One region of the Kitasatospora sp. NBC_01287 genome, then DNA from elsewhere that is predicted to be linked to it. Evidence: riboswitches for the same ligand, from Rfam matches in the RefSeq annotation. Region 1 holds a riboswitch; the other holds the start of a gene.

Region 1 (6,956 bases):
GATGCGTCGGCTCACACCTGAGCCGGCCGGACAGGATCCGACCACCGTCAACGGTGTTCCGGAGCCGCGGGTCCACCAGGGCTCAGGCCGGTACCGCTGCGGGGGGCGTGGATCGTGAGTGAAGCGAGGTACAAAGATGTGCCAGCATCGACCTGAGTGCCCGTCGGCCGAATCCGCCGACCGAGAGGCGGCCGTGCCGGTCGCCCGCCACCCCGAGCAGGGCTGGAGCCTGCTCTGCAACGGGGTCCTGCTCTTCGAGGACACCGGCGAACTGCTGCCGGACGGCCGGGTGATCGCGCCGCACCGCTCGCTGGTGATCGCCGCCTGAGCCGATCCACGCCGCCCGCCGGGCACCTCCCCGCCCAGGGCCCTGCCCAGGCCTGGTCCAAGCCCCGCCCGAACGTGACGAAGTCCCCTGCGGCAGCTGCCGCAGGGGACTTCGTCACACCGGGGACGGTCAGGCGCCGTACTCGTCCAGCGGCGGGCAGGAGCAGACCAGGTGACGGTCGCCGTAGGCACCGTCGATCCGGCTCACCGGCGGCCAGTACTTGTCCGCCGGGTTCACCCCGGCCGGGAAGACCGCCTCGTGGCGCTGGTAGGCGTGCGACCAGTCACCGGCCAGGGCGGCGGCGGTGTGCGGGGCGTTGCGCAGCGGGTTGTCGTCCGCGGCCCACTCGCCCGAGCCCACCTTCTCGATCTCCGCGCGGATCTCGATCATCGCGGCGCAGAACCGGTCGATCTCGTGCAGGTCCTCGGACTCGGTCGGCTCGATCATCAGCGTGCCGGCCACCGGGAAGGACATGGTCGGGGCGTGGAAGCCGTAGTCGATCAGGCGCTTGGCGATGTCGTCCACGGTCACCCCCGTCTCCTTGGTCAGCGGGCGCAGGTCGATGATGCACTCGTGCGCCACCAGGCCGCCGGGGCCGGTGTAGAGCACCGGGAAGTGCGGGGCCAGCCGCTTGGCGATGTAGTTGGCGCTCAGCACCGCGACCTGGGTCGCGTGCTTGAGGCCCTCGCCGCCCATAAGCCGCACGTACGCCCAGGAGATCGGCAGGATCGCGGCCGAGCCCCACGGGGCGGCCGAGATCGGGCCGACACCGGTGGCCGGACCGGCCTCCGACTGCAGCGGGTGGTTGGGCAGGTACGGCGCCAGGTGCGCGCGCACCGCGACCGGGCCGACGCCCGGGCCGCCGCCGCCGTGCGGGATGCAGAAGGTCTTGTGCAGGTTCAGGTGCGAGACGTCCGCGCCGAACTTGCCCGGCTTGGCGAGGCCGACCAGGGCGTTCAGGTTGGCGCCGTCCACGTAGACCTGGCCGCCGGCCTCGTGCACCAGGGCGCAGATGTCGGTGATCTGGGTCTCGAAGACACCGTGGGTGGAGGGGTAGGTGACCATCAGCACGGCGAGCTGCTCGCGGTGCTGCTCGATCTTGGCCTTCAGGTCCTCGACGTCCACGTCACCGTCGGTCAGGGTCTTGACCACGACCACCCGCATGCCGGCCATCACGGCGGAGGCGGCGTTGGTGCCGTGCGCCGAGGCCGGGATCAGGCAGACGTCGCGCTGGGTGTCGCCGTTGGCGTGGTGGTAGGCGCGCACCGCCAGCAGGCCGGCGAACTCGCCCTGGGAGCCGGCGTTCGGCTGGATCGAGACGGCGTCGTAGCCGGTGACCTCGACCAGCTGGTGCTCCAGCTGACGGATCAGGGTCAGGTAGCCCTGGGCCTGGTCGATGGGGGCGAAGGGGTGCAGCTGGCCGAACTCCGGCCAGGTGACCGCCTCCATCTCGGTGGTGGCGTTGAGCTTCATGGTGCAGGAGCCGAGCGGGATCATGCCGCGGTCCAGCGCGTAGTCCCGGTCCGAGAGGCGGCGCAGGTAGCGCAGCATCGCCGTCTCCGAGCGGTGGCTGTGGAAGACCGGGTGGGTGAGGTACTCGTCCTCGCGCAGCAGGTCGGCCGGGAGCGTCTCGGCGACCGCGTCCGCGTCCACGCCCGCGACGCCGAAGGCGGCCCAGACGGCGGCGAGGTGCTCGCGGGTGGTGGTCTCGTCGCAGGAGATCGAGACCGTGTCGGCGTCCACCTGGTACAGGTTGACCCCGGCCTCACGCGCGGCGGCCAGCACGGCGGCGGCGCGACCCGTGACCTTCGCGGTGACGGTGTCGAAGAAGGCCTCGTGGGCGAGCTCGACACCGCCGGCCCGCAGGCCCGCGGCCAGCGCGGCGGCGTAGCGGTGGGTCCGGCGGGCGATGTCGGCCAGACCGTCCGGGCCGTGGTAGACGGCGTACATCGAGGCCATCACGGCGAGCAGCACCTGGGCGGTGCAGATGTTGCTGGTGGCCTTCTCCCGGCGGATGTGCTGCTCGCGGGTCTGCAGCGCCAGCCGGTAGGCGCGGTGGCCGTCGGCGTCCACCGAGACACCGACCAGGCGGCCGGGCAGCGAGCGGGCGTATTCGGCGCGCACCGAGAGGTAGCCGGCGTGCGGGCCGCCGAAGCCCATCGGCACACCGAAGCGCTGCGAGGTGCCGCAGGCGATGTCGGCGCCGAGCGAGCCGGGCGACTTGAGCAGGGTGAGCGCGAGCAGGTCGGCGGCGACCGCGACGATCGCACCCAGTCCGTGCGCCTGCTCGATCACGGCAGCGAGGTCGCGGACCGCGCCGGAGGCACCGGGGTACTGCAGCAGCACGCCGAAGACACCGCCCTCGGCGATCTCCGCCGGGATGCCCTGGGAGAGGTCGGCGACGACCACCTCGACACCGGTGGGCAGCGCGCGGGTCCTGATCACCGCGACGGTCTGCGGCAGCGTGTCGGCGTCGACCAGGAAGACACCGCCCTTCACCTTGGTGACCCGGCGGGCCAGCGCCATCGCCTCGGCGGCGGCGGTGCCCTCGTCGAGCAGCGAGGAGCCCGAGGTGGACAGACCGGTCAGGTCGGAGACCAGGGTCTGGAAGTTGAGCAGCGCCTCCAGGCGGCCCTGCGAGATCTCCGGCTGGTACGGGGTGTACGCGGTGTACCAGGCCGGGTTCTCCATGACGTTGCGCAGGATCACCGGCGGGGTGAAGGTGCCGTAGTAACCCAGCCCGATCATCGGGGTGAGCACCTCGTTGCGGGCGGCGAGCTCACGCAGCTCGGCCAGCACCTGGGCCTCGGAGCGGCCCTCGGGCAGGTCCAGGCCGGTGATGCTGCGGATCGCCTCGGGGACGGCGGCGGCGGAGAGCTCATCGAGCGAGCCGTAGCCCACCTGCGCCAGCATCTTCTCCTGGGCGGCGGAGTCGGGGCCGATGTGCCGGGACTCGAAGGGGCTGGCCGCTTCGAGTTCGGCGAGGGTGGCAGCGCTGCGGGGACGACCGGCGGTCGGCTGGGCAGTCATGGTGGTCGAGGCCTCCTGGTCACGGACCGGCGGGGGCACACACGCCTCAGGACTCGCCGCCGTGGGGAAGCGGATGAGCCTGGACGGGCGAGCCCGACAGGCCTCCCCCTCTGTCATCGGGACCTGAGAGCTTCGCCCGCACGGGGCGGGGGCCCCGTCGGCTTGCACCGTCGGTGAGGGTGGTCCCCGCCAGCTCCCTCGCCGGCGGTCCTGCCCTGCTTTCCAGAGTGACCTATCCCACACGGTACGGATGCCTGAGAGATTCCGGGGAGGGTTTGCTCCTTCGGCGCCTCACTCCCCTGCGTTTCCAAGGGTGAGGACTCTCCCGAGCGGGTTCGGCGGTCGCGCCCAGGGTACCAGCGCGGACCTGCGCGGCAGCCGCCCAGGTGAGCGAATCCACTCCCCCACATGGCGCAGTACGCGCACGGACGGCCGCGCTCGGCTCGCCCCGGTCCGCTTTGTGCCTTTTGGTGTGAATCGCAGACAGTAACTTAATGGAGGAAAGCGTGCAGACCGACATCGACCCCCGAGACCTGATCGGGCACAAGGCCGTCGACCGCAACGGCGACAAGATCGGCACGGTGGACGAGGTCTACCTCGACGACGCGACCGGCGAACCCGAATGGGCCGCCGTGCGGACCGGGATCTTCGGGCGGGACGCCTTCGTCCCGCTGACCACGAGCGAGTTCTCCGGCGAGGAACTGCGGGTGCCCTACGACAAGTCGCTGATCAAGGAGTCACCGGACTTCGGCGTCGGCCAGCACCTGTCGCCCGCGCAGGAGCTGCAGCTCTACCGCTACTACGGGCTCGACTCGCCGAACAACGGCCGCCCGACCGAGCGGAGCGGGGCGCCGGCCAACGGCTCGGGCGCCGCTCAGGACCTCGACTTCGGCATCGGATCCGGCTCCGGCCCGGGCGCCCCGATGGCGGCGGCCGCCGCGGCGAGCACCTCGGCCGCGCGGTCCGGCGGCACCACGGCCGGCCCCGCCACCCAGCTGACCGCCCAACCGACGGCGGCCCCGACCACCATCGGCCTGGACAAGCCGATCGATCCGCACCCCGCTCCCGTCCCGCCGCCCACTCCGGACCCGGTGCACGCGCCCCAGAAGGCCGGCGCAGCGCACGCACCGGCGACCTCGCCGCCGCCCGGGCCGATCGAGCTCACCCTGCGCGAGGAGCGGCTGGAGATCACCAACGAATGGCACGTGCTGGGCACCGCCCGGCTGCGCAAGTACGTGGTGACAGAGCCGGTCGAGCGGCGGGTGCAGGTGGTGCGCGAGCGCGTCCGGGTCGAGCGGGTGCCGGTGAGCGAAGCGGAACAGGCCGCCCTCACCGCGCAGGAGATCGCCGAGGGGGTGGAGGAGGTCACGCTGCGCGAGGAGCGACCCGCGGTGCGCAAGTACGTCGCACCGCTGGAGCGGGTGCGACTGGTGGTCGAGCGGTACACCGAGGAGAAGGTGATCCGCGAGGAGTTGCGCCGCGAGCAGGTGGAGATCCACGACAGCACCTCGCCCGACGCGGCCGGGCCGACCCCGCCCAGCCGGCCGGCGATGCCGCCGGAGCACGGCGGCCGCGAGCACTGAACGGCTCGTCCGCCCCTGGAGGCGCGCTGGCCAGGACCCCCGATCAAGGGTTCTGACCAGCGCGCCTTCGGCCGTTCCAGCCCGCCGGTGAGCCGTGCGACGAGCCGTGCGACCGGCCGTCCGGTGGGCCGTGCGACCGGTCGGCCGATGACCCGGCAGACCGGCCGTCCGGTGGGCCGTGCGACCGGTCGGCCGATGACCCGGCAGGTCGACCGCGCCAAAGGTTCAGCGATAGATATTTGACATACTGAAGCACTTTGGGCATGGTTACTTCAGTTCATTGACTATCGCTGGCTTGAAGCAGCTGCAGAGCCGCTGGAGCCCGTTCCTGAAGGAGCCACCGTGAGTGAGGCAGCCAAGCCCGCCGCCACGGCCGTGAAACCGAGCAGTGCCCGGGTGCTGCCCGCCTTGGTGCTGGCGATGCTGGCCTACAGCGTGATCCAGACCGCGGTCGTGCCGATCCTCCCGTCGCTGGCGCTGGAGCTGAAGGTCTCCGGCTCCGACATCACCTGGCTGATGACGGCGAACCTGCTCTCGGCCGCCGTACTGACCCCGCTGCTGGGCCGCTTCGGCGACCTGCGCGGCCGCAAGCCGATGCTGCTGATCTCGCTCGCCGGCCTGGTGCTCGGCTCCGGGCTCGCGGTGGTGACCCACTCCTTCACCCTGCTGATCATCGCCCGCGTGCTGCAGGGCGCCGGCGGTGGCGTGCTGCCGCTGGCGATCAGCATCGTGCGCGACGAGCTGCCGCGTGAGAAGGTCACCGGCGGCGTGGCCGCGATCAGCGCCTCGATGGGTGTCGGCAGCGGCCTGGGCCTGGTGGCCACCGGCGTGCTGCTGGAGCACTGGGACTACAAGTCGATCTTCTGGATGGGCCTGGTCTTCGCCCTGATCGCGGCCGCCCTGGTGATGGTCCGGGTCCCGAACGACCCGGTGGTCGACAAGAACGGCGGCGCCGACCCGCTGGGCGCCATCACACTGGCCGGCTGGCTCTCCGCCCTGCTGATCGCGGTCAGCCGCGGCAACGAGTGGGGCTGGACCTCCACCAAGACCCTGGGCCTGTTCGCCGTCGCCGCGGTGGTCGCGCTGATCTGGGGCGTCATCGAGGTCAAGGTCAAGCACCCGCTGGTCGACATGAAGATGATGGCCCGCCCGGCCGTCGCCTTCACCAACATCTCCGGCCTGCTGATCGGCTTCGGGATGTACGGCTCCTTCCTGGTCATCAGCAACTTCACCCAGACCCCCGAGAAGTACGCGCACTACGGCTTCACCGCCAGCGTGCTGCACGCCGGTGTGCTGCTGCTGCCCTCCGCGGCCGGCTCGATGGTCGCCGCCCCGCTCGGCGCGATGCTGATCGCCCGTCGCGGCCCGCGCCTGCCCCTGGTGCTCGGCGGCCTCTTCGGCGGCGTCGCCATGGTCTACCTGGCCCTGCGGCACAGTGCCGAGGGTGACGTCTACTTCGCGGCCGGCCTCTTCGGCCTCGGCGTCGGGATGGCCTACGCGGCCATGCCGGCCTTCATCAACGGCGCCGTGCCGGCCGAGCAGAGCGGCATCGCCAACGGCATGAACGCCGTGCTGCGCACCGTCGGCGGCGCGATCGGCACCGCCGTGCTGGGCGCGATCCTGACCGGGTCCACCATGAAGTTCCCGGTCCCGCTGCCGGTCCAGATCCCGACCCTGGACGCCTACAAGCACGCCTACTGGATCACCGCGGTGATCTGCCTGGTCGCCGCCGTCGTCCCGTTCGCGATCCGGACCGCCGGCCGCTCCACCCCGGTGGCCCAGGCCGCCCAGCCGAGCGACGCGGCGCAGCCCGCCAAGACCGGCGCCTGACGAGGCGCCAGCCGGCGGCGCCGCCAGGGATCGGCGGTGCCGCCCGCGGATCGCCCCGCCCGACTTCTCGGACGGGGCGATCGGCGTTCGGTACCTGATGTTCGACGTTCCACGACCCGCGCTCCGTGGTTCACCGCCGGGCTGCCCGCGCGCTAATCAGCCGGCCAGGACCCCCCAGGACCCCC
Region 2 (6,956 bases), 4.9 Mb from region 1:
TGACGGCCTTGACCGAGGCCATGCCGTTGCGCTCGATGCAGGGGATCTGGACCAGGCCGCCGACCGGGTCGCAGGTGAGGCCGAGGTTGTGCTCGATGCCGATCTCGGCGGCGTTCTCGACCTGCTCGGGGCTGCCGCCGAGGACCTCGGCGAGGCCGCCGGCGGCCATCGAGCAGGCGGAGCCGACCTCGCCCTGGCACCCGACCTCGGCGCCGGAGATGGAGGCGTTCTCCTTGAAGAGCATGCCGATCGCGCCGGCGGCGAGCAGGAAGCGGACGATGCCGTCCTCGTCCGCGCCCGGGATGAAGTTCTGGAAGTAGTGCAGGACGGCGGGGATGATGCCGGCCGCGCCGTTGGTGGGGGCGGTGACGACGCGCTGGCCGCTGGCGTTCTCCTCGTTGACCGCCATGGCGTAGAGGGTGACCCACTCCATCGCGTTGGCCGGGCCTATTCCCTCGGCGCGTAGCGCGCGGGCGCCGGCGGCGGCGCGGCGGCGGACCTTGAGGCCGCCGGGCAGGATGCCCTCGCGGGACATGCCCGCGCTGACGCACTCCTTCATCACGGCCCAGATCTCCAGCAGGCCGGTCCGGATCTCGGCCTCGGTGCGCCAGGCCTTCTCGTTCTCCAGCATCAGGCCGGAGATGGACAGGCCGGTCTCGCGGGTGAGGCGCAGCAGCTCCTCGCCGGTGCGGAAGGGGTAGCGCAGCGCGGTGTCGTCGGGGACCACCCGGTCGGCGCCGATCGCGTCCTCGTCCACCACGAAGCCGCCGCCGACCGAGTAGTAGGTCTTGGCCAGCAGCTCGGTGCCGGCCGCGTCCTGGGCCGCCAGGGTCATCCCGTTGGCGTGGTAGGGCAGCGAGCGGCGGCGGTGCAGCACCAGCTGGAGGTCGGGGTCGAAGGCGATCGGGTGGGTGCCGAGCAGGCTGAGCTGCTTGGCCTCGCGGATCCGCTCCACGTCCAGGTCGGCCTTGGCCACGTCGACGCTGCGCGGCGAGTTGCCCTCCAGGCCCAGCAGGACGGCCTTGGGGGTGCCGTGTCCGTGGCCGGTGGCGCCCAGCGAGCCGAAGAGCTCGGCCTTGACGCCGGTGACCTGCTCCAGCAGCCCCTCCGAGCGCAGCCGGCGGGCGAACATCCGAGCCGCGCGCATCGGGCCGACCGTGTGCGAACTGGACGGGCCGATGCCGATGGAGAAGAGGTCGAAGACGCTGATGGCCACGGGGTGACGTCCTTGTCTATCTCGTGGAGAGGGGCTGGTCGCCCGGAGGCGGAGGGCTGGTCGCCCGGGAGAGGGTCTCGGAGCGTGCGGCGGGGCACCGGCTCACGTTCCAGTGTGCGCGGTGCCCCGGTGCGGGGGCGTGGTCGGTGAGGGTGACGCCGACCACGCCCGCGGTGCGACCTACGGTCCTGCGGGTCCTACAGGGCCCACAGGTCCCACAGGTCCTACAGGTCGGGGTAGAGCGGGTACTTCTCGGCCAGGGTGGTGACCCGGGCCTTCAGTGCGGCGGCCTTGGCCTCGTCGAAGCCCGGCAGCAGCGCCTCGGCGATGATGTCGGCGACCTCGCGGAAGTCCTCCGCGACGAAGCCGCGGGTGGCCAGCGCCGGGGTGCCGATCCGCAGGCCGGAGGTGACCATCGGCGGGCGCGGGTCGTTCGGGACGGCGTTGCGGTTGACCGTGATGCCGACCTCGTGCAGCCGGTCCTCGGCCTGCTGGCCGTCGAGCTGGCTGTTGCGCAGGTCGACCAGGACCAGGTGCACGTCGGTGCCGCCGGAGAGCACCGAGATGCCCGCCGCGGTGGCGTCGTCCTGGAGCAGGCGGGCGGCCAGGATCTTGGCGCCCTCCAGGGTGCGCTCCTGGCGCTCCTTGAACTCCGGCGAGGCCGCGACCTTGAAGGCGACCGCCTTGCCGGCGATCACGTGCTCCAGCGGACCGCCCTGCTGGCCGGGGAAGACCGCGGAGTTGATCTTCTTGGCCAGCTCGGCCTTGGAGAGGATCACACCGCCGCGCGGGCCGCCCAGGGTCTTGTGGGTGGTGGTGGTGACCACGTCCGCGTACGGCACCGGGGAGGGGTGCAGGCCCGCGGCCACCAGGCCGGCGAAGTGGGCCATGTCCACCATCAGGTAGGCGCCGACCTCGTCGGCGATCCGGCGGAACTCGGCGAAGTCGAGCTGGCGGGGGTAGGCGGACCAGCCGGCGATGATCAGCTTGGGCTGGTGCTCCTTGGCCAGGCGCTCGACCTCCTCCATGTCGACCAGGTTGGTCTGCTCGTCCACGTGGTAGGCCACCACGTTGTAGAGCTTGCCGGAGAAGTTGATCTTCATGCCGTGGGTCAGGTGGCCGCCGTGGGCCAGGTTCAGGCCCAGGATGGTGTCGCCCGGCTGGATCAGCGCGAACATCGCGGCGGCGTTGGCCTGCGCGCCCGAGTGCGGCTGGACGTTCGCGGCCTCGGCGCCGAACAGCGCCTTGATCCGGTCGATGGCGATCTGCTCGACCACGTCGACGTGTTCGCAGCCGCCGTAGTAGCGCTTGCCGGGGTAGCCCTCGGCGTACTTGTTGGTCAGGACCGACCCCTGGGCCTCCATGACCGCCACCGGGGCGAAGTTCTCGGAGGCGATCATCTCAAGGGTGGACTGCTGGCGGTGCAGCTCGGCGTCGACCGCGGCGGCGATCTCCGGGTCGAGTGCGTGCAGGGACTGGTTGAGAACCGTCATGGTGGCGTCTTCCCGTGGGGCTGGGCGGGGACCAAGGGCGGGCGGCCGCCGCGCTGCGACCGCCCGCACGCGTCCGTCAGGACTGGGTGAAAGCGGCGTACTCGTCGGCGCTGAGCAGGTCCCCGGGGGTCTCGGAGAGCTTCAGCTTGAAGAGCCAGCCACCCTCGAAGGCGGCCGAGTTGACCAGGGCGGGCTCGTCGACGACGCCCTGGTTGACCTCGACGACCTCGCCGGTGGCGGGGGAGTACAGGTCGCTGACGGACTTGGTGGACTCGAGCTCGCCGCAGGTCTCCCCGGCGGTGACGGTGTCGCCGACCTCGGGCAGCTGCACGTAGACGATGTCACCGAGGGCGGTGGCCGCGTGCTCGGTGATCCCGACGGTCGACACGCCGTCCGCGTCGGCGGCGGTCAGCCACTCGTGCTCCTTGCTGTACTGCAGGTGCTGCGGGTTGCTCATGATGGTCATTCTCCAGGATCGGAAGCGGGTGTGACGAAACGGTCCGCCGAGCGGACGGTCGGCGAACGGTCAGCAGATTGAAGCAGGCGCGGTGGCGCGGGCTCAGCGGGCGCGCTTGTAGAACGGCAGCGCGACGACCTCGACCGGCTCGTGCTTGCCGCGCACGTCCACCGCGACCGCGGTGCCGGGGGCCGCGAAGGCGGCGTCCACGTAGGCGATGGCGATCGGCTTGCCGAGGGTGGGGGAGGGGGCACCGGAGGTGATCCGCCCGATCGCGGCGGCCTCGCCGCCGGCCGTGGCGTCGACCACCGCGTACTCGGCGCGCGGTACCCGCTTGCCCTCGGAGACCAGGCCGACCAGCTTGCGCGGCGGGTTCGACTCGGCCTTGGCGGCCGCCTCCTCCAGCGCCTTGCGACCGACGAACTCGCCGCCGTTGGTGGTCTTGTCGAAGCGCACCACGCGGCCCAGGCCCGCGTCGAAGGGGGTCAGCGAGGTGTCCAGCTCGTGCCCGTAGAGCGGCATGCCGGCCTCCAGGCGCAGCGTGTCGCGGCAGGACAGGCCGCACGGGACCAGGCCCGCGGCGGAGCCCGCCTCGGTCAGCGCGTTCCACAGGTGCTCGGCGTCCGCGGGGGCGCTGAAGACCTCGAAGCCGTCCTCGCCGGTGTAGCCGGTGCGGGCCAGCCAGACCTGCTTGCCGGCCACGGTGGCGGGCAGCAGCGCGTAGTACTTCAGGGCCGGCAGGTCGGCGTCGGTGAGCGAGGCGAGGATGCCGTTGGCCTCCGGGCCCTGCACGGCGAGCAGCGCGTACGCGTCGCGGTCGTCGCGCACCACGGCGTCGAAGCCGGCCGCGCGCTCGGTCAGCGCGTCCAGCACCACCTGGGCGTTGGAGGCGTTCGCGACCACCAGGTACTCGTCCTCGGCGGTCCGGTAGACGATCAGGTCGTCCAGGATCCCGCCGTCCTCGCGGCAGATCATCGTGTAGCGGGCGCGCAGCACGCCGAGCGCCGAGATGAAGCCGACCAGCGCGTGGTCCAGCAGCTCACCGGCCTGCGGGCCCGAGACGGTGATCTCGCCCATGTGCGAGAGGTCGAAGAGACCGGCCTTGGTGCGCACCGCGAGGTGCTCCTCGCGCTCGCTGCCGTAGCGCAGCGGCATGTCCCAGCCGGCGAAGTCGGTCATGGTCGCACCGAGCGAGCGGTGCAGGGCGTCGAGCGCGGTCAGGCGGGGGGACATGATGAGACTCCCGGTCGTGTATGAGGACATGCGGGGGTGGAGTCTCCCCGTCTGTCGTCACAACCTGAGAGCTTCACCGCGTCAAGGATGACGCGGCTTGCACCGTGGGTGGGCGCACGGCACGGCCGTGTTCCACTTTCCAGATTCGCCTCGCCCACACGGTAGGGGTGCCTGAGAGATTCCGGGGAGGACTTGCTCCTTCGGCGCCGGTCCGTGCCGACTGCGGCACCTCCGGACTCTCCCGCGCGGGTTCGAGCGGCCAGTATGAAGTTTTCCCCGCGCGAACGGACGACGCGGACGGGCACATCATGGCATGCCTGTGCGACCCACGGGAGAGGGGGCGGGGTGGGTAGGCTTCCACCGCGCACACCGTGTGCACACTGCGTGAGAAGCGGGGCAGGGGCGGATGGAGACAGAGGGGTACGCCGTGGCGGGGCCCGGGTGGGCCGAGCCCGGCCAGGCACCGGCGGGCAGCGGCTGGCCCGCCAACGAGCTGGAGCAGGTGCTCACCGCCGCGATCGGCGATCCCGGTGCCACGCCCCGGGTGGTCGAGGTGCTGGCGCGCAGCCAGGTCTGGATCCCGCTGCCCGCCGGGGGCGACCCGGCCGGGGTGGCGCTCGACCTGCCCACCATCGAGCTGGCCGGCGCGCCCTACGTGCCGGTCTTCTCCTCCGAGGAGCAGTTCCTGCGGCACGCGCCCGGCCTGTCCTGCGCCGTCGCGCCGGTCTGGGAGTTCGCCCGCGGCCTGCCGCTGGGCATCGGCATCGCGGTCAACCCCGAGGCGCCGGTGGGCATCCCGGTGCCACCGCAGGGGGTGGCCGAGCTGCGCCGCGGCCCGCGCGAGCGGCGCTGGGAGCAGTCCGGCGCGGCGGGGGCGGGCGCGGGCGGCGCGGGGCTGCCCGAGGGCGCCCGGGTGGCGCTGCGCGAGCCGGAGCCGGCCGAGGAGCCGCTCGCCTTCCTGCAGGCGGTGCGGGCCGAGCTGGCCGCGCTGGGCGGGGTGCTGACGGCGCGGCGGGCGCTGGCCTCGGTGGAGGGCGAGGCGACGGTGCTGTTCGTGGGCGTCCAGCTGGACCCGGTGGCGCCCGCCGACCCGGCGGCCGCCAACGCGGCGCTCGGCCGGGCGCTGGGGGTGGCGCCGCTGCCGGGCGGGGTGCACATGGTGCTGCTGGACCTGGCGGCCGACCCGGTGGTGGACTGGCTGCTGCAGCGGGTACGACCTTTCTACGAGCGGGGCTGACGGCCCCGGCCACCCGCACGTCGGCATGACGGGTGTCACCCGCGCCCCGTAGGGTGGCGCCCGACGCGCGGCGAGCGCGGTGGCGAGGACGGGAGTGGGGACCGGTGACGACGGGAGCGGCAGGCGGTGGCGCGGGGCCCTGGGGTCCGGCCCCTGGCGCGGACCCCGGTGCCCTGGAGCGGGCTCTGCGCGAGGTCGGCCCCGAGCGCTGGGAGGCCTACGAGCAGCTGCTGCGCGAGCTCGCCGCCGGCCGGGTCTGGATGCTGCTCTGGCACGGCACCCCGGGCAGCCCTGACGCCCAGTACGGCAACATGGACATCGGCGGCCACGGCTACGCCCCCGCCGCCACCTCGCCCGAGCAACTGGCCGCCAGCGGCTGGGGCCGGGCCCACGAGGTGATCAGCGGCCAGGAGATCGCCGCCGCGCTCTACCGCACCCGCTGGGGCCTGTGGCTCAACCCGCACGCCCCCGGCGGCGGGGTCGGCGTGCCCTGGGCCGACCTGCGCCGGGTGGCGGCGGGCCTCGACCGGCTGCCGGCCGGGCCGCTGCGGTTGAGCGATCCCCAACTGCCGGGGCTGGAGGGCTTCTACGGTCTGCTGGCCCACCAGGCCCCTTCGGTGCGCCCGGTCCGGGCGCTGCGCCGGGCCTGGGTGCGTCCGGTGGTGGGCGAGGCGTACCTGGCGATCGGTCTTGAGCTGTACGACACTTCGCCGCCCGCGGTGGAGGCGGTGCGCGCGCTGATGCAGCGGGCGATCGCGCAGGCGCCGCCAGGGCTGGCCGTCTCGACGGTGGCGATGAGCGACGACTTCGACCCGGTGGCGCTGTGGCTGCGCGCCAACGGCCGGCCGTTCTACCACCGTGAGGCCACTCCGGCGCCGTACCCGGCTCCCTACCAGCCGCAGGCCTATCCGCAGGGACCGTACGGCAGTTCGATGCCGCCGCAGCCCGGGTGGCCGCAGCAGCCCTGGCCCGGCCGCTAGACACCGCGCCGCCGCGCTGAGCGCTGCCTCGCTGAGCCCCGCCTCGCCTCGCTGAGCGCTGCCCCGCTGAGCCCCGTCCCGCCCCGCTGAGTGCCGCCCGCTGGGCCGCCGACCTGCGCCCCGCCCCGCTCCCGGACGCCTCCGCTCGCACCCCCGCGCGCCCTCGGCGCCGCCCGGGCGGTTCGTCGGCGAACCGCTCATCACCAGTTGGCCGTTGATCATCCGTCAGGTTTACCGATCATGAACAACGGTAGATCACAGTTGGGCATCCTTCACCGGGCAGGGCTGGCGCGGCGCTGCTGCCAGCGGCGAGAGTTCTGCGCACCGCACCAGCCGAGCA

What was found. A riboswitch is a leader RNA that binds a small molecule or an ion and turns the genes downstream of it on or off. The one in region 1 is predicted to bind glycine.
Region 2: another riboswitch for glycine. It lies ahead of gcvT (glycine cleavage system aminomethyltransferase GcvT); the one in region 1 lies ahead of gcvP (aminomethyl-transferring glycine dehydrogenase).

Annotation. Positions count from the first base shown of each region.
Region 1 covers NZ_JAPEPB010000001.1:8,333,856-8,340,811, reverse strand. The annotation lists gene OG455_RS35650 (DUF5999 family protein) at 137-328, shown strand; gene gcvP (aminomethyl-transferring glycine dehydrogenase) at 458-3,358, opposite strand; glycine riboswitch at 3,591-3,696, opposite strand; gene OG455_RS35640 (PRC and DUF2382 domain-containing protein) at 3,865-4,941, shown strand; gene OG455_RS35635 (MFS transporter) at 5,284-6,771, shown strand.
Region 2 covers NZ_JAPEPB010000001.1:3,412,439-3,419,394, reverse strand. The annotation lists gene OG455_RS14270 (L-serine ammonia-lyase) at 1-1,216, opposite strand, end outside; gene glyA (serine hydroxymethyltransferase) at 1,441-2,709, opposite strand; gene gcvH (glycine cleavage system protein GcvH) at 2,786-3,166, opposite strand; gene gcvT (glycine cleavage system aminomethyltransferase GcvT) at 3,269-4,399, opposite strand; glycine riboswitch at 4,549-4,653, opposite strand; gene OG455_RS14250 (enhanced serine sensitivity protein SseB C-terminal domain-containing protein) at 4,806-5,636, shown strand; gene OG455_RS14245 (enhanced serine sensitivity protein SseB C-terminal domain-containing protein) at 5,810-6,616, shown strand.